DNA from 2 places in the Kosakonia radicincitans DSM 16656 genome. Region 2 is predicted to be linked to the other one. Evidence: predicted binding sites of a transcription regulator. Region 2 holds the regulator's gene; the other holds the start of a gene.
What was found. The regulator LexA, encoded in region 2, represses DNA repair genes until DNA is damaged. The targets are predictions, from matches to a motif close to TNCTGTATGTACATACAGNA.
Positions count from the first base shown of each region.

Region 1: the regulator LexA is predicted to act here: its motif matches at 8,125-8,144, upstream of rmuC (DNA recombination protein RmuC).

Region 1 is NZ_CP018016.1:5,544,022-5,556,161, forward strand. Features, by position in the region: gene ubiD (4-hydroxy-3-polyprenylbenzoate decarboxylase) at 1-380, opposite strand, end outside; gene rfaH (transcription/translation regulatory transformer protein RfaH) at 559-1,047, shown strand; gene tatD (3'-5' ssDNA/RNA exonuclease TatD) at 1,055-1,837, opposite strand; gene tatC (Sec-independent protein translocase subunit TatC) at 1,877-2,641, opposite strand; gene tatB (Sec-independent protein translocase protein TatB) at 2,644-3,168, opposite strand; gene tatA (Sec-independent protein translocase subunit TatA) at 3,172-3,435, opposite strand; gene ubiB (ubiquinone biosynthesis regulatory protein kinase UbiB) at 3,552-5,192, opposite strand; gene ubiJ (ubiquinone biosynthesis protein UbiJ) at 5,189-5,794, opposite strand; gene ubiE (bifunctional demethylmenaquinone methyltransferase/2-methoxy-6-polyprenyl-1,4-benzoquinol methylase UbiE) at 5,806-6,561, opposite strand; gene rmuC (DNA recombination protein RmuC) at 6,628-8,085, opposite strand; gene udp (uridine phosphorylase) at 8,239-9,000, opposite strand; gene Y71_RS26675 (dienelactone hydrolase family protein) at 9,261-10,067, shown strand; gene Y71_RS26680 (fimbria/pilus periplasmic chaperone) at 10,649-11,395, shown strand; gene Y71_RS26685 (fimbria/pilus outer membrane usher protein) at 11,625-12,140, shown strand, end outside.
Region 2 is NZ_CP018016.1:5,443,981-5,456,120, forward strand. Features, by position in the region: gene zur (zinc uptake transcriptional repressor Zur) at 12-527, shown strand; gene Y71_RS26165 (CsbD family protein) at 632-841, opposite strand; gene dinF (MATE family efflux transporter DinF) at 1,006-2,340, opposite strand; gene lexA (transcriptional repressor LexA) at 2,418-3,032, opposite strand; gene Y71_RS26180 (diacylglycerol kinase) at 3,141-3,509, opposite strand; gene plsB (glycerol-3-phosphate 1-O-acyltransferase PlsB) at 3,642-6,065, shown strand; gene ubiA (4-hydroxybenzoate octaprenyltransferase) at 6,169-7,038, opposite strand; gene ubiC (chorismate lyase) at 7,051-7,548, opposite strand; gene malM (maltose operon protein MalM) at 7,730-8,677, opposite strand; gene Y71_RS26205 (maltoporin) at 8,789-10,117, opposite strand; gene malK (maltose/maltodextrin ABC transporter ATP-binding protein MalK) at 10,194-11,303, opposite strand; gene malE (maltose/maltodextrin ABC transporter substrate-binding protein MalE) at 11,675-12,140, shown strand, end outside.

The DNA.
Region 1 (12,140 bases), 100 kb from region 2:
CAGGGCGCGCCACGCAGACGTTTCGTCGGCATATTCAGTACTTGCTTAAACTGCGGCAGCTTATCGAAGAGATCGCGGAAACCTTTTGGCGGCTCAGGCTCTTTCAGGAACGCCAGCAGTTTACCCACTTCACGCAGCGCGCTGACATCCTCCCGCCCCATACCTAACGCGACGCGACGCGGCGTACCGAACAGATTACACAGCACCGGCATCGTATAACCTTTCGGATTCTCAAACAGCAACGCCGGGCCACCGGCACGCAGAGTGCGATCGGCTATTTCGGTCATTTCCAGATAAGGGTCAACCGGCAGCGTGATGCGCTTCAGTTCCCCTTGCTGCTCAAGCAATGTCAAAAAGTCGCGTAGGTCGTTGTATTTCATGCGGTGTATTATCGCCTCCAGATAAGCGCTTTATTATACGGTGTTCAATCTGAGGTTGCTGTATTTTTGTTAAATCGACGTGAAATTCAGCAGCGCCTGGCGTGAGCGTTATAATGAACTTAGCCATCGTGCTGCGGTTTTGATATTCTTTCGCCCGAACTTACGGAAAAGAGTCATTATGCAATCCTGGTATCTACTTTACTGCAAACGAGGCCAGCTCCAGCGCGCCCAGGAACATCTCGAACGCCAGGCGGTCAGTTGCCTGACGCCAATGATCGCCCTGGAAAAAATCGTACGCGGCAAACGCACAATCGTGAATGAACCGCTTTTTCCCAACTATTTGTTTGTAGAGTTTGATCCCGAGGTGATTCACACCACCACCATTAACGCCACGCGCGGCGTCAGCCACTTCGTGCGTTTTGGTATGCACCCGGCTCGCGTTCCCCCCTCGGTTATCCATCAGCTTTCGATCTATCAGCCGGAAGGCGTGACCGATCCCGAAACGCCCTTTCCAGGCGATGATGTGGTAATTACCGAAGGCGCACTTGAAGGGTTGCAGGCCATCTTTAAGGAGCCTGACGGCGAAACACGCTCGATGTTGCTGCTGCATATGCTGAATAAGCAGGTACTGCAAAGCGTCAAAAATACCGATTTCCGTAAGGCCTGAAGCGGCGTTAAAACGCGATGCCAAACAGACGCTGCACGTTTTTATCCGTCACCGTATCCAGCCACTGAACCTCTTCGCCACGCAGCGAGGCGACCGTGGCAAGAATATGTCCCAATAACGCCGGTTCATTACGCCGCGATGCGGGCTTCGGCACCAGATCGCGCGGCAGCAGGTAAGGCGCATCCGTTTCGATAAGCAGCCGCTCGGCTGGAATCAGTGGCACCACTTCGCGTAATTCCTGCCCACGACGTTCATCACACACCCAACCGGTAATCCCAAGATACATACCGCGATCGAGGCAATCTCTGGCCTCCTGCGCTGAGCCGGTAAAGCAATGCAACACGGCGCCTGGCAGCTTATTCAGCCACGGATCTAACAAAGCCAGAAAGCGCTCATGCGCATCGCGACAGTGCAGAAAAACAGGCATATTCAGTTCAGCGGCCAGCGCCAACTGGGCGCTAAAGGCGTATTCCTGTTCACGCGGCGTGGAGAAATTGCGATTGAAATCCAGCCCGCACTCTCCCACTGCCACCACTTCCGGCAATGATGCCAGAGCACGGATTGCCTGTGCGGTTTCCGCCGTCCAGCCGCTGCTGTCGTGAGGATGCACGCCCGCTGTTGACCAGCAGTGATGGTAGCGCTGTGCCTGTTGTTGTGCCTGCTGACTCTCATGCAGATTGGTACCGGTTATCAACATACCCTTGACGCCCGCCGCTTGCGCACGCGCGACCACCTCGCGCTGATCTCTGGAAAACTGCGAACTGGTCAGATTGACGCCGATATCAAACATGTTCTTCCCCATACAAAAACCGCCCTGACGGGCGGTTAGTTACTCTTCACTGGTTTCTGTGTCGTTCTCATCATCGCTAATACGGCGCTTGCCGACATAGAAGCGGGCGAAGAAGACGCCAATTTCAAACAGGCAGTACATCGGTATCGCCAGCAGCGTTTGCGAGAAGACATCCGGCGGCGTCAGAAGCATGCCAACGACAAATGCACCTACCAGCACATAAGGACGCTTTTGTCGCAGATCGGCAGGCGTGGTTACCCCCATCCAGCACAGCAGCACAATGGCTACCGGCACTTCAAACGAGACGCCAAAAGCCATAAACAGCGCCATGACGAAGCTGAGATAGCTGGCGATATCAGTAGAAACCTGCACCCCTTCCGGCGCGGTATGCGTCAGGAAGCCAAACGCCAGCGGAAACACCACAAAGTAGGCGAATGCCATGCCGATATAGAACAACAACGAGCTGGAGATCAGCAACGGCACGACCAGGCGGCGCTCATGCTTATACAACGCCGGAGCAACAAATGCCCATACCTGATACAGAACGACCGGCGCCGAGAGGATCAGCGACACCATAAAGGTCAGCTTGATCGGAGTAAAAAACGGTGAGGCAACATCCGTGGCGATCATTGTCGCCCCGACCGGCATCTGTTTGATGAGCGGCGCGGAAACGAGCTGATAAATATCATTCGCGAAGTAAACCAGCGCGAGGAAAATCACCATTACGGCGATAATGCAGTTCAGCAGACGCTTACGCAGCTCAATAAGATGTGCAATAAGCGGTTGGGTATCGTCTACAGCCATGTTCAGGATTTTTCACTTGAAGAAGGTGAGGAGTCGGAAACCGGAGCCGTGTCTTTTACCGCGGGGTTTACCGTCGGCGATTTTTTCTCTTCATCGGCTTCGGGAGCTTGCTGCGGCGCGCTGGCCTGATGCTCAGCGGTAGACGGCGTAACGCCTTCGCGCTGCGCTTCGCTCTCTTTCACCACCGGGTTATGGATGGTATTTGCTTCATCGCTCGCTTTTTCCGCATCGTGAACGCTGTATGAGCGCTTCATCGATTCCGCCGCCTGGCGCAGTTCGTCCATTGACTCTTTTAATTCCGGCGTCAGGTTTTCCAGACTCGCTTTCTCAACCTTTTTCAGGCTTTCCTGGAACTCCTGAAGCTTCAGCTCCTGCGTCAATTCATTCTGCACCGTTGTCGCCAGCGAGCGTAATGCGCGGACCCAGCCCACAATAGTACGCACTGCCACAGGCAGACGCTGCGGCCCCAGCACAACGAGGCCGATGATAAAAACGAGTAACAGTTCGCCAAAACCTATATCGAACACGAATTACACCTGCTCTTTGTCGTGACGTTTTTCGTCTTTTTTAGCGTCGTTGGATTTTGCATCGTCAGAGAGGGATTTCGCGGTGAAATCTGCATCTTGTGCCGATTTATCCTGCTTTTCCTCTTTATCATCATCGCTGATGGCTTTTTTAAAGCCTTTGATGGAAGCCCCAAGATCGGAACCAATCGAACCGAGTTTTTTCGTTCCGAACAGCAGCACGACGATAACGACAATAATCAACAACTGCCAAATGCTGATACCACCCATACATAATCCTCTGTAACAGATGATGTTAAAAACAGGCCTCAGTATACACATTATCCATTACGCTGCCTCTTTGTTGGCAGCTTCTGTGCTTCAGGCCCCCGATATGCACCAATGGCTTAGCGCGTCTTGTACCAACCTGCCAGCCAGACAACAACACCGCCAGCGACAACCCACAAGGGAGCAAGCCCCCAGTCGGGCCGATTGATCAACAGTAGCGTCCCACTAAGCAACAATGTTGCACCAATACCAAACAGATAACGGGATTGCCCCTGACGTACATGGTTAACCTGTAGTTCGCTGGCAATCTTATCAACGCTCTGCTGCAAATGTTTACCTTGCTGCAAACCGTTGTAGATCAGTTCAGGAAGCTCCGGCATTTTCTCTATCCAGAACGGTCCTTTCTCTTTTAACGCCCGGACCAGCGCAGGAATACCCACCTGATCTTTGATCCACGTTTCGAGAAAAGGTTTCGCCGTTTTCCACAAATCGAGTTGCGGATAGAGCTGACGACCGACACCTTCAATGTAGAGCAAGGTTTTTTGCAGCAGCACCAGTTGCGGCTGCACTTCCATATTGAAGCGACGAGCGGTGTTAAAGAGATTAAGCAGCACGTGGCCAAAGGAGATTTCCGCCAGCGGCTTCTCAAATATCGGCTCGCACACCGTACGAATGGCGAATTCAAACTCTTCGACATTGGTGTCCGGCGGCACCCAGCCGGAGTCGACATGCAGTTCCGCCACTTTGCGGTAATCGCGGTTGAAGAAGGCGATAAAGTTCTCCGCCAGGTAGCGTTTGTCCTCTTTGTTGAGCGAACCCACAATGCCGCAATCGATGCCGATATACTGGGGGTCTTCCGGATGATCGTAGCTGACAAAAATATTGCCAGGATGCATGTCGGCATGGAAAAAACTGTCGCGAAAAACCTGGGTGAAGAAGACCTGCACGCCACGCTCAGCCAGCAATTTCAGGTTGGTGCCGTTCTTTTCCAGCGCCACAACATCCGAGACCGGAATACCGTAAATGCGCTCCATTACCAGCATATTCTGGCTACAGTAGTCGGAGTAGATTTCCGGCACGTACAGCATCGGGCTGTTTTCGAAATTACGCCGTAACTGGATCGCGTTGGCGGCTTCACGCAACAAATCCAGCTCATCGATCAGCGTTTTTTCATATTCCCGCACGACTTCACGCGGACGTAAACGACGGCCGTCCGGCAGCAGGCGCGGAACCCACGCCGCCAGGCGGTAAATAAGCTTAAGATCGGCTTTGATCACCGGCAGAATATCCGGGCGGATCACCTTGATCACCACCTCTTTGCCACTCTCTTTCAGCCGCGCGGTATGAACCTGAGCAATCGATGCAGACGCCAGCGGTTCAATCTCGAAGTCGTCAAACCAGGTTTCAACAGGCAGATCGCCCATCGCTTTTTCGATCTGTTGTTTGGCAAGATGCCCGTCAAACGGCGCGACACGATCCTGTAGCATTGCCAGTTGATCGGCAATCAGCGGGGGGAAAAGATCGCGGCGGGTAGAGAGCATTTGACCGAATTTGATCCACACCGGTCCCAGTTCCTGCAACGCAAGACGCAGCCGTTCTCCAAGTGCTTTATCCTTGTGCCGGTTAGGCATCCAGAACAGCATCCTGCGCCAGATCCGCAGCGGCAGGGTGATACGCATTCTGGGAATGAGCTCATCAAGCCCGTAACTCAAGAAAGTCTGGATGATGAAATAGAGCCGCCGCAGTTCACCTGGCGTCATTTGCCCTCCAGTTTATCCAGGCGCTGAGCTAATGCTTCCGTCGCACGTTCCACGGCCGCCGTCTCTTCTGCAAACCAGGCCACTTCCAGAGCGCCCGGCGCGACGCGCCACTCTTCGGTTAACACTTCAGCGACGTAGCGTTGTTGGCGCTGAACGCCGTGGCGTAGTATGCGCGCGCCACCGCGCAGGAATTTACTGATCCCCTCGGCGGCAATATCGCCCGTCCAGGGAGCAAGCACCTCAGCGGGATCGAACTCAGCGAGATCGGCAAGCGCCACCAGGTTTTGCACGACCTGAATATCCCCCTGTACTTCCAGCTCGCCGCTGCGGATAAGCGCGGTCAGTTGCTGGCGATCGCGCAGTTTCGGCAACACCCTCAACTGGGTGATAACCGAACAGTCGGCCTCGCCTTCCCATTCGCTCAGGACATCGATCTGCTGTTCGCTGAACACCAGCACAAACGGCGAGGAAAACTCCTGCAAAACAACGCGTAAAACTTTGCCATACAGACGCTGACGCGCTGATATCAGCGCGCTTTCGCGGTAGAGAAAGGTATTCAACGCGCGTTCGATTCCGGCGGCCACCATCGGCTTAAAGGGCATACGCACTCCTGTCAGAATTTGTAGCCACGGTGCAGAGCAACAATACCGGCGGTCAGATTGTAGTAATCAACGTTTTCAAAACCCGCGTCCTGCATCATCGCTTTCAGGGTCTCCTGATCGGGATGCATACGAATGGATTCCGCCAGATAGCGGTAGCTGTCGGCATCGCTTGCCACCAGTTGGCCAATGCGCGGCAGAACATGAAAAGAGTACGCGTCGTACACTTTGCTTAGCGGCTCAATAATCGGTTTGGAAAACTCCAGCACCAGAAGACGCCCGCCCGGTTTCAACACGCGGAACATGGAGCGCAGCGCTTGCTCTTTTTCCGTTACGTTGCGCAAGCCGAAAGAGATGGTAATGCAGTCGAAGGTATTATCCGGGAACGGCAACGCTTCTGCGTTTGCCTGTACATACTCGACGTTACCGATAATGCCGATGTTGCGCAGCTTTTCGCGCCCCATTTTCAGCATTGAGTCGTTGATATCAGCCAGCACAACCTGCCCGGTTTCACCCACCAGACGCGAGAATTTAGCGGTCAGATCGCCAGTGCCGCCAGCCAGATCGAGAACTTTCTGCCCACGGCGTACGCCGCTGCAATCAATGGTAAAACGCTTCCATAAACGGTGAATGCCCATCGACATCAAATCGTTCATAACGTCATATTTTGACGCGACCGAATGGAAAACATGCGCCACCATGTCGGCTTTGTTTTCTTTGGCGACGGTCTGAAAACCAAAGTGTGTTGTCTCTTTTGAATCTTCCGCCATCTTAGTGCCTGCTATTTAAGAATTTGTTTGTGAAGTGTATCAGATTGGACGCAATTGCCCTACGATTCAACCGGCCGATGACGCCTTCTGGTCAGGTTCCTCATCCTGCGTTGCATCGTCTAACTGATTGTCTTCATTATATTCGTTTAACGCTTCCTGCCCTGCTCGCAGGCGAAACTCTTCATCCTGCGCCTGCGCTTCAGCCGTTAATTCTGGATTAATCTCACGCTTGATCTCAACGCCAAGGCCGCGAAATGCCTCCGCCTGTGCAAGCACGTTGCCGCGCCCGGCGGTGAGTTTTTTCATCGCCTGACGGTAATTATCCTGTGCTTTATCCAGGCTCTGGCCGATGGACGACATGTCATCAACGAACAGGCGCATTTTGTCATACAGTCGACTCGCCCTTTCTGCAATCTGCTGTGCGTTGCGACTTTGATGCTCATAGCGCCAAAGGTTGGCGATGGTGCGCAGCGCCACCAGCAGCGTGGTCGGGCTGACCAGCATAATGTTATTCTTCAGCGCTTCCGTTATCAGTTCGGGCTGTCTGTCGAGGGCAATCAGGAATGCCGGTTCCACCGGAATAAACATCAGAACGTAGTCGAGGCTACGCAGGCCGGGAAGCTGCTGATAATCTTTGCGCCCCAGCAGGCGAATATGATTACGTACCGAGGCAATATGCTCCTGCAATGCGCCTTCGCGGGTAAATTCATCCTCGGCGTTGAAGTAGCGCTCGTAGGCTACCAGCGTCATTTTGGCATCAATCACCACATCCTTGCCCTGCGGTAAGCGCACGATCACATCCGGCTGCATACGCGCGCGGCTGTCGTTTTCCAGGCTGACCTGGGTTTCATACTCGTACCCTTCGCGCAGACCGGAGGCTTCCAGCACGCGGGTCAGCACCACTTCGCCCCAGTTGCCCTGCGTTTTATTATCGCCTTTCAATGCGCGCGTCAGGTTGATGGCCTCCTGCGCCATCTGGGCGTTCAACTGTTGCAGATTGCGGATTTCATGCGCCAGCGTATGGCGTTCGCGCGCTTCCTGGCCAAAGCTCTCCTGCACCTGACGGCGAAAACCGTCGAGCTGCTCGCGCAGCGGCGTTAGCAGGCCGTTCAGGCTCTGGCGGTTCTGTTCATCCACCCGCCGGTTGCTCTGCTCAAAAATGCGGTTCGCAAGGTTTTCAAATTGTTCGCTGAGACGCTGCTCGCTACTGTGCATCTGGCGTAGCTTCTCTTCCGCATGCAACTGGGTGGATTCCAGACGGGTGGTGACTTCACGAAGATCGGCTTCCAGCGAGCTGTTAATATGTTGCAGGCTGCGCAGCTCGTTATTGAGCAGTTCGCACTCTTCACGCCAGTGTTCACTCTGAACTAACTGCTGGCGGGCGGCGCTCAGTTCACTAAACACATCACGTTGCTCGGCAAGCAATTCCGCCTGCTGCTGCGCTCCGCGCCAGCTTGCAGCCAGCCAGCCGACCAGTAATCCTGCCAGCGCCAGCGCTGCCATGACGATGATTGAAGTGTCCACCACGCCTCCTCCAGACCTTATCCGTACAAGCGGGAATTGTGCTGTATAAACGTCCAGTTGGGAAGGGCTTTTCCTGCGAGGCGCTACGCAGAAACGGAAAGGGATTTGTCAGGCCCGGTAAATGCAGCATTACCGGGCACCGGGAGAGAGGAATTACAGCAGGCGACGCGCGGCTTCCACCACGATTTTCACGGCGTGGCTTTCGGTCTGTTTCATCGTTTCTGCGTTCGGGATCTCCTGCTGGGTACGATTCACAATCACCCCAGCCACCATCCCGGCGCGCAGCCCCTGGCTTGAACACATGGTCAGCAGCGTCGCGGATTCCATTTCATAATTCATCACACCCATTGATTGCCACTCTTCCATTGAGCCTTTAAAGCTTTTCACCACACGCCCGGAGAATGTGTCATAACGCTCCTGGCCAGGGTAAAAGGTGTCGGAAGATGCCGTTACGCCAATGTGTTTGGTTGCGCCAATCGCATCCGCCGCTGCGACCAGCGCCGTGGTGCAGGCAAAGTCAGCTACCGCCGGGTATTCCATCGGCGCAAAATGCAGGCTGGCGCCATCAAGGCGCACGGAGGCGGTGGTAATCAGTACATCGCCAACATTGATATGCGGCTGAATCGCCCCGGTCGTGCCGACACGCAGAAAAGTGCGGATGCCAAGCTGCGCCAGTTCTTCTACGGCGATAGAGGTTGACGGACCGCCAATACCGGTGGAACACACAATAACTGGTTTGCCATCCAGTTCGGCACGCCAGCTGGTAAATTCGCGGTGAGATGCCAGCTGGACCGGCTTATCCATCAGCGCGGCGATCTTTTCCACACGCTCCGGATCGCCAGGGACGATCGCCAGCGTAGCCCCTTGTAAATCGTTTTTGGTGAGACCGAGATGAAAAACATCAGACCTGGACATAACAGACTCCTCTGTGGTTGGTTTTATCAGGAGAGGCAAAAAGCCACTTTACAGAAGGCGCCTGTCCGTTTTCGTGATTGACGTCACCATGAACGAAAATGTTTGCATATCATTTCCATAAATTAGTGATTCATATCACATTAACATGCTGTATCTCACTACGCAGCAGCAAAGATAGTCGATGAAACGGGGATTTGCGCGCGCGCCAGACCTTCCGTCTATAGTTATTGGAGCGCTAATAAAAGGGTATGGAGAATGCCATGACAACCAACAAACAGCCGGGCTTTGCACCTGCGGCTTCGCCTCACGCTTCCACCATCGTTCACACACCGGAGGACGCCCTAATCGCAGGCGAAACCTCCATTCCAACGCAGGGTGACAATATGCCTGCGTTTCATGCCCGCCCCAAAAATGCCGATGGCCCGTTGCCGATTGTCATTGTGGTACAGGAAATTTTCGGCGTACATGAACATATCCGCGATCTCTGCCGCCGCCTGGCGCTGGAAGGTTATCTCGCCATTGCGCCTGAACTCTACTTCCGCCAGGGCGATCCGAATGATTTCGCCGATATCCAGACGCTACTGAGCGGGCTGGTCAGCAAGGTGCCGGATGCCCAGGTGCTGGCCGATCTCGACCACGTCGCCAGTTGGGCGGCGCGCAATGGCGGCAATGCGCATCAGTTGTTGATCACCGGTTTTTGCTGGGGCGGCCGTATCGCCTGGCTGTATGCGGCGCATAACCCGCAGTTGAAAGCCGCGGTAGCCTGGTACGGTAAGCTGGTGGGAGAGAAATCTCTCAACTCGCCGCGCCACCCGGTAGATGTCGCAACCGATCTGACCGCGCCGGTACTGGGTTTATACGGTGCGCAGGATACCGGCATTCCGCTCGAAAGCGTGGAAACTATGCGCCAGGCGCTGCGGGCAGCCAATGCCACTGCCGAGATTGTGATTTACCCGGAAGCGGGCCATGCCTTTAATGCCGACTACCGCCCGAGTTATCATGAAGAGTCGGCAAAAGATGGCTGGCAACGCATGCTGACATGGTTTGCCCAGTACAGTAAAAAATAATATCCGTGCCGGGGAAATTCCCCGGCCAGCAATATTAAAAATAAAATGCTAATACGAGAATTTCAGGAATTTCTGACCGTATTAACACTGAATGAAGGGAAACTGATTTATATGAAATCTTCGTTTTTCATTAAGAAAAAGTTTGATGGGATCAAGAAAATTCCATTACCCTATCAGAAATAAGAAATTGCTCCCCCGAAAACACTCAACGATAGCATCTTTTAATAGCATGTATTTTAATGTCTTTTATAATTTCAGCATAAAAAAACACCAGCAAAAAAAATGATTTTACATTTTTGTGGCGACCAGACATTGAACCTGGCTGGTTTACCTGTTCTTCTCTTCCATGCAATACTTTAGATACACCTTATTACAGGCAAGCGCCTTTAATAAGATTATGCTTAGCGCATATTAAAAAAGGAATGACTCATATTTTTTGACGGTACTAAATAACTGCACAGACTAGCACCACAGAGTGGTGTTGGACATAACAAAACCCGGGCTAAGTTCCGTAAAAAATGATTTCTTCTGCGCAACTATTTATTAGCGTTTTTTCTTATATTTTCATACAGGGTAGTCACGTGAAAAAAAATATTTCAGCATTGTCACTTTTAGCCGTATCTATTTGCTTTTTCCCTGACATCGCCTCAGCCGCATCCTCCCATTCTGCAACGTCGACCCAAACGTTTTCAGTCCGGCTTGGCGCCTCTCGTTTGATTTATGATCCTGCGTCTAACGGTACAACCCTGACGGTAACCAATCCGCAGGATTACCCCATTCTGATTCAGTCTCAGGCGCTGGAGGAAAACAGGAAGAATAAAGCACCGTTTGTTGTAACGCCCCCGCTGATGCGCCTGGACGGACAGCAGTCCAGCCGATTACGTATTGTGCGCACCGGCGGTAATTTCAGGGCCGACCGTGAAACTTTACAGTGGTTATGTGTTAAGGGAATTCCCCCTAAAGCGGGAGACGAGTGGGCAAAAGAAAAGGCCGATAAAGTATCACTGAACGTTCAACTCACTATAAATAATTGCATCAAACTGCTCATTCGGCCAGGCGCGTTAAAAGGCCATCCTGACGATGCAGAAAATCGCCTGCAATGGCAACAGCACGGTAATAAGTTGACCGCAACGAATAACTCACCGTTTTACATTAATATCAGTACGCTAAAAATTAATGACATTACCGTACAGGATATCAAGTACGTTGCGCCCTTCTCTTCGCGTGATTTCACACTGCCTTCCGCGACAAGAAGTAAAAGGATTGAATGGAAGATCGTGAACGATTACGGCGGTGAAAGCCAGACCTGGCAAACCAACGCAGAATAACCATGTTATTTAATGCGACACGGCGTAGAAGCAAGCGCATTTATTATGCATATGAATATGTGAAATTAATATGCAGGTGCTAATTTATTGATACCACTCTTGCTCTATGACAACGATGCGCGTTTTTATCCTCTTTGATTTTGCGTTTATCGAAGGGCAGAAGATATATTTAGGGCCACATTACTGTTTATAAAACAATAATATTCAACGTTGTTTAACTCACATTTATATGACAGTAAAACAATATTATATTCTGCCATTATTCTCTTTTGGGATAGCTGCCTGCACATGTTCATCAGTGAATGCGGCGGCAGAAAGCTGGTCATTTGATCCCGCACTGTTAGGTGGCGAAGAAGGAAGAAACGTTGATATTTCGGTTTTTAACGAAGGAAGCCAGCTACCTGGAATTTACCCGGTAGACATTTTGCTAAATGGCGACGTGGTGGATTCCAGGGAGATGGTATTCCACCAGGCGCGTGATAAAAGTGGCAAGCGTTTTCTGAAAACCTGCCTGACTGAAGCACTGCTGACACAGTATGGCGTGAAAACAGAACAGTACCCTGGTCTGTTTGCCGCTCGCGCTTCAGAGAAAACAACCGATGACGAAACACAGCAATGTGCGGCGCTGACGGCTATTCCGCAGGCGACAGAAACATTCCAGTTTTATCGGCAGCAATTGTTGCTCAGTGTCCCGCAGGCAGCACTGCGCCCGAAGGTATCAGGTCTCGCGCCACAGGAACTCTGG
Region 2 (12,140 bases):
GGAGAGCGCCTATGGATAAGACCACTTCGCAAGAGATGTTAGCGCAGGCTGAAAAGCTGTGCGTGCAGCGCAACGTGCGCCTGACTCCCCAGCGTCTTGAAGTGTTGAGATTACTCAGCCTGCAACAAAGTGCCATCAGCGCGTACGATCTGCTCGATCTGCTGCGTGAAAGCGAACCGCAGGCCAAGCCGCCGACGGTGTATCGCGCTCTTGATTTCCTGCTGGAACAAGGGTTCGTACATAAAGTCGAATCAACAAACAGCTACGTGCTGTGCCACCTTTTTGACCAGCCGACGCACACATCCGCGATGTTTATCTGCGATCGCTGTGGTTCGGTAAAAGAAGAGCAGGCGGAAGGCGTGGAAGATATTATGCATGCGCTGGCGGCAAAGATGGGCTTTGCTCTGCGACATAATGTCATTGAAGCTCACGGCTTATGTGCAGACTGTGTCGAAGTGGAGTCCTGCCGTCATCACGACCATTGCCACCACGACCACACCGTGCAGGTGAAGAAAAAGCCACGTTAATCTTTTGAGCGGGACGATAGATAAAACAGCTGGAGGGGTGGTACATCCTTGTACCTTCGGGCAGGGTAGCCTTAGAGGGTTAGCACAATGAGGAGATGTGCAGGCTACCAGCGGTAGTCGTTACGCGTTTCCCAATCTGTAACTTCTTTCTCCGCCTGGTCTTTGGCATAACCGTAACGCTCCTGGATTTTACCTACCAGCTGGTCACGTTTACCTTCGATGATGGTCATATCATCATCGGTCAGTTTGCCCCATTTTTCTTTAACAGTGCCTTTGAACTGTTTCCAGTTACCGCCGACTTCGTCTTTATTCATCGTTGACTCCTTATCGTTCGGTTAAATATGTATTCGTTCTGCTGAACGTACTGATTATTGTAGTTAAGGATTCCGGCAATCGATTTTTATTCGGAATCTTTAACCGTCGAGATGATTAAAAACAGCATAAGCGAGACGAGGGAACAGGCAAAAGCCTGGCAATATCAGGAAGGATTCGCGTCGGAAAACCAGCTGCCATTACGCCAGTGGCGACGCCACAGCCAGGCAAGCGTAAGCCCGCGCAGGGCGAGAAAGACGGTCAGCGATAGCCATAAACCGTGATTCCCCAACACCGGAACCGTCAGCAGCGTGACAGCAAACCCGGCAGCGGCAATCGCCATACTGTTACGCATCTCCGCTGCGCGCGTGGCGCCAACAAACATGCCATCCAGCAAGTAACACCACACGCCCACCAGCGGCAGAATCACTTGCCAGAATAGGTAATGCCCGGCGAGCGTCTGCAAGGCAGGAAGCGAAGTCAGCAAGGCAATAATGTTGTCGCCTGCCAGCGCATAAATCGCCGCAAAGAACAGCGCCACCAGCCCGGCCTGGCGGCACGCCGCTCGCCAGACTTCCATCAATTGACTGCCGTCGCGCGCGCCGTAGGCCTGCCCGGAATGCGCTTCGACCGCGTAGGCAAAACCATCCAGCGCATACGCTGTAAAGGTGAGAAACATCATCAGCACCGCGTTAGCGGCGACTGTCTCGCCACCAAGACGCGCGCCCAGTACGGTGATTGAGCCAAAGCAGAGCTGCAAGAGCAGCGAGCGCAGCATGATATCGCGGTTAAGCGCTAATAAGCGCCGCATACCGCCGCGCCAGGCATTTTTCAGCGCTGGCAGGGTGATGCCGCGCATCACCAACACGCGGTGCACCATCAGCAGACCGATGGCGAAAGTCGCATACTCAGCCACAACGGTGGCGAGCGCTGCCCCCTGCACATTCATGTGCAGACCCATCACCAGCCACAGGTCGAGAACAATGTTGAGGAGGTTCCCTACCACCAGCAGGATCACCGGAGCACGGGCATACTGCACGCCCAGCAACCAGCCGAGTAATACCAGATTTCCCAACGACGCTGGCGCACTCAGCCAGCGGATATTAAGAAAGCGCCGCGCTTGTTCCAGCACGGCTTCGCTCCCACCGGTGATGTGCAGCGCTAGATCGATGAGCGGCGTACGCAGCAACATAATTCCCCCGCCAGCCAACAGCGCCAGTAGCAGCGGTTGTACCAGCGCGCGCGCCAGCGCAGGTGCGTTTTTCGCGCCAAACGCCTGTGCCGTAAGACCGGTTGTGCTCATCCGCAAAAACAGCAGCAGCATAAACAAAAAGCTGGTAGCCGTTGCGCCAATCGCCACGCCGCCGAGGTAAACAGGGCTATCCAGGTGCCCGACCACGGCGGTATCCACCAGTCCCAGTAACGGAACAGTGATATTGGAGAAGATCATGGGCAGCGCAAGCCGCCACAGTGCTCTGTCAGATGCATTCAGCAACGGCATGGCAGTGTCGAATCAATGGGGGAAAAGTGTATTACGCAGCGCCACGGTATTCTGTGTCGCTGCGAAAAGAACAGGCGTTAGAGCCATGTACCATTACGGATGACGCCAACCGCCAGCCCTTCAATGGTGAAGTTTTGATCGCGCAGATCGACGACGATCGGGGAAAACTCGCTGTTTTCCGGCAGCAGTTCGACGGTGTTACCCTGTTTTTTCAGACGTTTCACGGTAACTTCATCATCAATACGTGCGACGACCACCTGGCCGTTACGCACGTCCTGCGTTTTATGCACTGCGAGCAGGTCGCCGTCCATAATACCGATGTCTTTCATCGACATACCGCTGACGCGCAGCAGGAAATCCGCGTGAGGCTTGAAGAGATCGGGATCGACCTGATAGTGACCCTCGATATGCTGTTGCGCCAGCAGCGGTTCACCCGCAGCAACGCGGCCAATCAGCGGTAAACCGATATCCTCTTCTTCTTCCAGCAGCAGACGCAAACCACGCGATGCGCCGGAGACGATTTCGATAACCCCTTTGCGCGCAAGCGCTTTCAGGTGTTCTTCAGCCGCATTTGGGGAACGGAACCCCAATTGCTGTGCGATTTCCGCACGCGTTGGTGGCATACCGGTTTGGGTGATGCGATCGCGGATGAGATCGAACACCTCTTGCTGCCTGGCCGTTAATGCTTTCATCCCGCCCCCTGGGTGTATATACAGTTATGCTGTGAGTATATACAGTCAAAGGCGATTTTGGAACCAAATTTAAGCAAAAAACCAGGGAGTTATTGATTTCTGGAAGCGTTATCGAAAATGCGACCAAAGAAGCGAGATCCAGGTAAACAGCGCCAGCAGGATCGACATCAGCACTGCCGCCGATCCCATATCCTTCGCCCGACCGGAAAGTTCGTGAAATTCAGAACCAATTCGGTCTACGACAGCTTCAATTGCACTATTTAGGATTTCAACAATCATTACTAGCGACACCGAGCTAATCAGCAATACCCGTGTGACCGTGTCAATGTCCAGCCAGCAAGCAATAATGATAGCTAAAACAACGGCTACCAGCTCCTGACGGAAGGCGGCTTCATTGATCCATGCAGCGCGAACGCCCTTCCATGAGTAACCTGCTGCTTTAATGATTCGGGTAATTCCGGTGGTATTATTGGCCATGAAAAGAACCTTTTTATGTAATAAACGTCAATGTCTACATCAGCGTACTGAGGTACAACAGAAATTACGTGCGCTTTCTGATATTCTTGCGGCGCAATGGCACTATTATTAACCAGAGGCTTTTCATCTTTTATGTCCGGTTGGCCACGAATTTACTACAAATTACTGAATTTACCATTAAGTGTACTGGTAAAAAGTAAATCGATACCTGCAGAACCTGCACAGGAACTGGGTCTCGATACTTCACGTCCTATTATGTACGTGCTGCCTTATAACTCTAAGGCAGATTTGATGACGTTGCGTGCTCAGTGTCTGGCGCACGAACTGCCCGATCCCCTGGAACCCCTGGAAATCGACGGCGTATTACTGCCGCGTTTCGTGTTTATTCATGGCGGGCCGCGCGTGTTTACCTATTACACGCCAAAAGAAGAGTCCATCAAACTGTTCCACGACTACCTGGATTTACACCGCAGCCATCCGGATCTGGATGTGCAAATGGTGCCGGTATCGGTGATGTTTGGCCGCTCTCCGGGGCGTGAAAAAGGCGAGATTAATCCGCCGCTGCGCATGCTGAACGGCATCCAGAAATTCTTCGCGATCTCCTGGCTTGGCCGCGATAGCTTTGTGCGCTTCTCGCCGCCCGTCTCCCTGCGCCGCATGGCGACCGAGCACGGCACCGATAAAATTATCGCGCAGAAACTGGCGCGTGTGGCGCGTATGCATTTCGCGCGACAGCGTCTGGCCGCCGTTGGGCCGCGTCTGCCGGCGCGTCAGGATCTGTTCAATAAGCTGCTCTCTTCTAAAGCGATTGCCCGTGCGGTCGAAGACGAAGCGCGCAGCAAAAAAATCTCTCACGACAAAGCGCAGCAAAACGCTATCGCGCTGATGGAAGAGATTGCCGCCAACTTCTCGTACGAAATGATCCGTCTGACCGACCGTATCCTCGGCTTTACCTGGAACCGTCTCTATCAGGGGATCAACGTGCACAACGCCGAACGCGTGCGCCAGCTTGCGCACGACGGCCATGAGATTGTCTATGTGCCCTGCCATCGCAGCCATATGGACTATCTGCTGCTCTCATATGTGCTCTATCACCAGGGGCTGGTGCCGCCGCACATTGCCGCAGGCATCAACCTGAACTTCTGGCCCGCCGGGCCGATTTTCCGCCGCCTGGGCGCCTTCTTTATTCGCCGTACCTTTAAAGGCAACAAACTCTACTCCACTGTGTTCCGCGAATATCTGGGCGAACTGTTCAGCCGCGGTTATTCGGTTGAGTATTTCGTCGAGGGTGGTCGTTCACGTACCGGCCGTTTGCTGGACCCGAAAACCGGTACGCTGTCGATGACCATCCAGGCGATGCTGCGCGGCGGTACGCGCCCAATCACGCTGGTACCGATTTATATCGGTTATGAGCATGTGATGGAGGTGGGCACCTATGCGAAAGAGCTGCGCGGCGCAACCAAAGAGAAAGAGAGCCTGGTGCAGATGGTGCGCGGGCTGAGCAAGCTGCGCAATCTGGGGCAAGGTTATGTGAACTTCGGTGAACCCATTCCGCTGATGAACTACCTGAATCACCATGTTCCGGAGTGGCGCGAATCTATCGATCCCATCGAAGCGATTCGCCCGGCATGGCTGACGCCGACGGTAAATAACATTGCCGCCGATTTGATGGTTCGCATTAACAATGCCGGTGCGGCCAACGCCATGAACCTGTGCTGTACGGCGCTGCTGGCATCGCGCCAGCGTTCATTGACGCGCGAGCAGTTAACCGAACAACTCAGTTGCTACCTCGAACTGATGCGCAATGTGCCTTACTCGCCGGATTCAACAACGCCTGCCGCCAGCGCGGACGCGCTTATCGACCACGCGTTGCAGATGAATAAGTTCGAAGTCGAGAAAGACACCATCGGCGATATCATTATTCTGCCGCGCGAACAGGCAGTATTGATGACCTATTACCGCAACAACATTGCCCACATGCTGATGCTGCCGTCGCTGATGGCGGCGATCGTGACCCAGCATCGCGCCATCTCCCGTAGCGATATTCTGCGCCACGTTGAGCTGCTCTATCCGCTGCTGAAAGCCGAGCTGTTCCTGCGCTGGGAAAAAGCCGAGCTGGCGGAAGTGCTGGAAAACCTGACGCAAGAGCTGCTGCGCCAGGGCTTAATTACTGTCAAAGACGATCTCCTGAGCATCAACCCGGCCCATTCGCGGACGCTGCAACTGCTGGCCGCCGGTGCGCGCGAGACGTTACAGCGCTATGCCATCACCTTCTGGCTGCTTGGCAACACGCCGTCAATGAACCGCAGCACGCTGGAAAAAGAGAGCCGCACGCTGGCGCAACGTCTGTCTGTGCTGCATGGTATCAACGCGCCGGAATTCTTCGACAAAGCGGTATTCTCCACGCTGGTGTTAACGCTGCGTGATGAAGGGTATATCAGCGACAGCGGCGATGCAGACCCGACGCGAACGCTGGGCGTTTACCAGATGCTGGCAGACTTGATAACGTCGGATGTGCGTCTGACGATTGAAAGCGCGACGCAAGCGGAAGTGTAAGCCGGGACGTATCCGCCGGATGTCGCTTGCGCTTATCCGGCCTGTGGGATGAGAGAACCCCGCAGGCCGGATAACATGCAGCCGCGTCCGGCAGTTTTTAGATTCAGTGCAGGTAACTAAAAGCCAGCCCTAAAAACAGCACCAGCCCCACGTAGTTGTTATTCATAAAAGCTTTAAAACAGGCGTCGCGTTCGCGCCCCGCAATCAATATCTGTTGATAAACAAACAGCACGCCCGCCACCAGTACCGCAGCGTAATACGCCCAGCCCAGCCCGTTCAGCCAGCCAATGGACGCCATCAGCGCCAGCACGGCAACCTGCAAAATACCAATAATTAGCTTGTCGTAGCGACCAAACAAAATCGCCGTCGACTTGATGCCAATCTTCACATCATCATCGCGATCAACCATAGCGTACTGGGTATCGTAGGCCACCGCCCACAGAATATTGGCGAAAAACATGGTCCAGCAGCTTAGCGGTACAGATTCGCTTACAGCTGCAAACGCCATCGGAATTGACCAGCCAAATGCCGCGCCGAGCACCACCTGCGGCAGATGCGTGTAGCGCTTCATAAACGGATAAACCCACGCCAGCGCCAGCGCCGCCACCGACAGCAGGATGGTCATCATATTCAGCGTCAGCACCAGCGCAAAGGCCAGCAGCACCAGAACAACAAACAACACCCGCGCTTCATTTTCCGTGACCGCGCCGCTGGGCAGCGGTCGGTTCGCCGTGCGTTTAACATGCCCGTCGAATTTGCGATCCGCGTAATCATTCACCACGCAGCCCGCCGCGCGCATCAGCCAGACGCCCGCAACAAACACCAGTAAGATCCACAGCGGCGGCACGCCAGGCGTTGCCACCCATAACGCCCACAGCGTTGGCCACAACAGCAACAACGCGCCAATCGGTTTGTCCGTACGCATAAGCCTGTGAAAGGCTAACAACTTAGTCTGCGTGAGACTCCACTCCATTCTATTTTCCTCTTAGTACAGCGGCGACGCAGGCAAAAACAGTTCTGTAAGCATCAAGGGTTTCCCCCCCAGACGCAGGCGGGAACGCCGTCCCCACAGCTGCTCATAACGGCCAATATCAATAAAATCACGCGTAAGCGTTGAAGAGGTAAAGAGATATCGCCCAAGCGGCGTATTGCCCAGCCGTTGCAGCGCCATTTCCGGGCCGCTCAGGGTCGATTCCGGCACAACGGTGCGCCCGGCAAGCCAGGGTTCACCATCTGCGCAAAGGATAATCTCCCGTAACCAGTAACGTGCCTCTTCCGGTAAATGTGCGCGTTCGGGCGCAATCTCGTCCACCGTGACAAAGCCTTCCTGAATCAATGTGACGCTGACTTTTTTACCTTGCTGCTCAAAACGTTTGGTCATGGAATCTTCCAGCAACAGCCAGTCCAGCAATTGCGGTTCCAGTTCGGGTATTGCGTCTACATAGCGCAGCGCACGCAATTGCGTAAGCGCAGGGTGTGACATGCCTTACTCTCCGGTACATAACGTAGCAATAGTGTATCGCAGAACAGGCAGGCTCGTGCGGGGAAACTTCAAACGGTTTTCATCAGCGCAACAGATGCGCAACAGCGCGCATCTGCGCCGGAAAAAGGGTGCGCCAGGCGACGCACCAGTTACTGCAAAATATCGGCAGTGCGGGGATGGGTTACCCCTTGCCTTTTACACTGCTGATAAAAGTGGCACGGGCGGTTTTCGACCCGAGGCGTTCAGCTTCATTCAACAATTTCAGCGCTTTATCAATATCGCCTTTGGCAGCGGCCTGTTTGATGGCCTGATTGAAATAACTCTCCGTATCATTCAGCATTGGCTCGCTTTTCGCGGCTGGCGCAGGAGCAACAGCCGGAGCCGCTACCGGCGCAGGTTGTGCGCTGTAGACCGGCGCCGCAGTGTTACCCACGGTGACCGGGCCTGGGCCAGAAGAGCCAAACAGCGGGCCGACCAGCACGCTGGAACCGCTGCTGTTTTTCACTTTCAGCGTCAGTTTCCCGTCAGTGCCGTGCTTCGCAATAGGATCAGGAATATCCGGCACCGCATTGCCGGTGCCTTTGGCATAGGCTTTTGCCGGATCGATTAATTTCGTGGTGCGCTGTAAGTCGTTGTTTGTAGTAAAAACAAGTACATAGATTTTTTGTTGTCCCAACGCAGGCGTCAGGCGCATCACCCCTTCCAGGCGATCGGCGCTCATCACACCGGGTTCCTGATAGGTAAAGTACTCGCTGGGGAAATAGGCTGAAGGCGTCATGTTTTGATCAAGAATCAGCACGTTCGGCGCAAATACGCTGGTTTGCTTATCCACTTCGCTGGTTAACGTCAGCGTCAGTTCGCCGATGTTCGCCGGTACGCTCCACGCCGCAACCGGGCCGCTAATACCCGGCACATCGAGGCGTTGACCGCCGGTTGCCAGCTGCGTGGATTGAGTTTTCGATTGATCGACCGGCGTCCAGGTCAGTTGCTGTAATGCCGATGCCGGAATTGACGGCGCGGCAGTGGTGTTTTGCGGGACAAAATTGACATCAGCGAAGCTAACCCCGGGAGCGCCCGCCAGTAAACCGGCGGTCAGGCACAGGGCGACGAGATTTTTTTTCATTTTCATTGTTATCACCTTTTCTGCACGGGAACAGCGAACGCCAGGCAATAGCGCGCTGACCCAAGGGTTGAGGGGCTTGCGCCCCTCTTTTGGTCATTACGTCAGGTTAAGCGTGGATTACCACCAGATTTCCATCTGTGCGCCGAAGCTCCACTCATCGTTGTCGCCACGGCTGGTGGTGGTGAAACCAGAGTCGTTCGCCGCAGCGAAGCGCGTTACAGAATCACCGTTTTTGATGTAGCCCCATTTCTCATCCCATTTCGCATAGGTAGCGAAAATACGAATTGCCGGACGAGACCAGATGCTGTCGCCTGCCTGCCATTGCTGTGCAAGGGTGATTTTGTACTGGCTGTTTCTGTCGCCGGTCTGCTGGGATTTCACGTTGTCGTAGCCCACTTCCAGCAGGGTGCTCATGATTGGCGTCCATTTGTACATTGGACGAACGCCCACGGTCCACCAGTCGGTGCCGAGTTTAGAATCGAGATCCTGCTTCTGATACATACCGACATACATCAGGTCCCATTTCTCACTCAGCGTGATTGCACCGTGATCCAGCACGCGCCACAGCTTACCGTCGTTGTTACCACCGACGAAATCGTCATAGTCGCCGGATTGGTAAGTCCCTTGCGGAATACCTTTACCCTGCGTGGTCATGGCGTCGGTTGCGTACTGCAGAACAAACTTGTTGTAGCCTTTCAGCATGCTCTGGGTATGTTCAGCAGTGAACATCCAGCCATCTTTCGAATCGTTGTCGTTCACATAGCGGTAATTGTCGGTTTTGTTTGCACGACCGTAATCAAAGCCCAGTTCCAGCATGCCGTCCGGGTTGGTCTGAAGACCGGCTAAACGCACATCGAAGACGTCGTTGGCGGTATCTTTAACCACGTCATACACGCCCGGGCTACTGAAGGTAACAGAGCCGCCAGATTCAGAAGAACGGGTTGCCGCCAGAGAGAGTTTACCGAAGCCAAGATCGACGTTTTCCAGACCTGCGCCCGGGCCTGAGATATCCCAGTAGTAGAAGTCGATCATGTGCACATCATGACGCTGGTAGAAGCGTTTACCGGCCCAGATGGTGGCACCTGGCAGCGCATCGATCAGGTTTTTACCCTGTACGTTCGCTTCACGGAAAGCCGGGCTGGTGGCTTCCCAGTCATTTTGCTGTGACACGGAGTAGGCCACGTTCGTGTCGAAGTAGAAGCTCTTATCGCCCTCTTTCCACACTTCCTGGCCGAGTTTTAATTCTGCGTAGGTTTCACATTCGTTACCGAGACGGTATTTAGCACCTGCACCGGTCGCCTGGAAGCATTGCTGCTCGCCGCCGCTGCCGGTCCAGCCGATGCCGGAACGCGCGTAACCTTTGAAGTCGACGGCGCCCGCCTGCGCAGACAAAATGCCTGCGGTAATGGCGAGAGCCAGGGGTAGTTTGCGCAGAGTAATCATCATTCTATCTCCTGAGATCATTGCTTTTCTGTTTACACTTGGCCCTGGAAGGGTTGGTGTAAGTTTTTTTGGGGTACGCTCAAACACCCGGCTCTTTGTGTAACCGGCGGCAGGCGGTGCCATCTTCACGGAACAGATGGCAGCGCTCCGGCGGTAAGCCGATAGCGAATGTGGCACCCTCTTCTACCAGCACGACGTCAGTCTGGCGGTAGACCAGGTTCTGGCGTATTGCGGGGATCTGGATATGAATTTGTGTTTCGTGACCAAGCTGTTCTACGACCTGCACTTCCCCTTCCAGCGTGACATCAGCGATGTCGCTTGGAAGTAGATGCTCCGGGCGAATGCCCAAAGACATATTCGCGCCGACCTGCACATTGGCGCTGTCCACCGGCAGCCAAACCTGCTGGCGGTTAGGCAGCTCAACCTGCACCTGTTCAATGGCGGTGGCCGTCACTTTTACCGGCAGGAAATTCATCTTCGGCGAGCCAATAAAGCCCGCAACAAAGCGGTCAGCCGGGTAGTGATAGAGTTCCAGCGGTTTCCCGACCTGCGCCACACGACCGGCGTCCAGCACCACAATCTTGTCGGCCAGCGTCATGGCTTCGACCTGATCGTGGGTGACGTAAATCATCGTGCGGCCAAGGCGTTTATGCAGACGGGAGATCTCAATACGCATCTGCACGCGCAGCGCGGCATCAAGGTTGGAAAGGGGTTCATCAAGTAAGAAGACGCTGGGTTCAGCCACCAGCGTACGACCAATCGCCACGCGCTGGCGCTGGCCGCCAGAGAGCGCTTTCGGTTTGCGTTCCAGCAAGTGCGCCAGTTGCAACACCTCCGCCACCTGAGTGACGCGCGATTTAATGATCTCTTTTTTCGCACCCGCTAACTTCAGGCCGAAAGACATGTTTTCCGCTACCGACAGGTGCGGATAAAGCGCGTAGGACTGAAATACCATCCCGACGCCGCGTTCGGCGGGGGGAACATCATTCATGCGGGTATCGCCGATAAACAACTCCCCGCTGGTAATGGTTTCCAGCCCGGCAATCATGCGCAGCAGCGTCGATTTACCACAGCCTGACGGGCCGACAAACACCACAAATTCACCTTCGTGAATGTCGAGATTGATCTCTTTTGAGACCACTACATCGCCCCAGGCTTTCGTTACGTTACGAAGCTGTACGCTCGCCATGCCCTTCTCCCTTCGTTACAACCTGTCACCAACAGAAACATTCAACGTTGGCTGACTATGGGGCATCAGTACAGCGGGCGAATCCTCCACCCCTGCGGTTTTTTATGGGGGAGGAGGCGGGAGGATGAGAAGGTTTGCTCTGCACCCCGTATCGCCGGGTGACAGGCATTTTCGTGACGCAACCTGCAAAAATCGGCTCTTTTTTATGTGCTCTGACACACATAATGAAAATCTATGTAACACAGATCACACAAATCGCCCCAGGGGCGTAGGGATAAGGAGGATGAGAAGTACTTGTCAAAAAAGGAGACTAATCCCGTCAGACCACCTTGCACGTATCCACGAGCACATCACCAAATAGGACGGGATATATGAAAATCAAAACAGGCGCACGCATCCTCGCATTGTCCGCACTGGCGACGATGATGTTCTCCGCCTCTGCCCTCGCCAAAATCGAAGAAGGTAAGCTGGTTATCTGGATCAATGGCGATAAAGGCTATAACGGCCTTGCCGAAGTGGGTAAGAAATTCGAGAAAGACACCGGCATCAAAGTGACGGTTGAACATCCGGACAAGCTGGAAGAGAAATTCCCGCAGGTTGCCGCGACCGGCGATGGCCCGGACATTATCTTCTGGGCGCACGACCGCTTTGGCGGCTACGCGCAATCTGGCCTGCTGGCAGAAGTCACGCCGGACAAAGCCTTCCAGGACAAGCTGTTCCCCTTCACCTGGGACGCCGTGCGCTACAACGGCAAATTAATCGCTTACCCGATTGCTGTCGAATCGCTGTCGCTGATTTATAACAAAGACCTCGTACCGAACCCGCCAAAAACCTGGG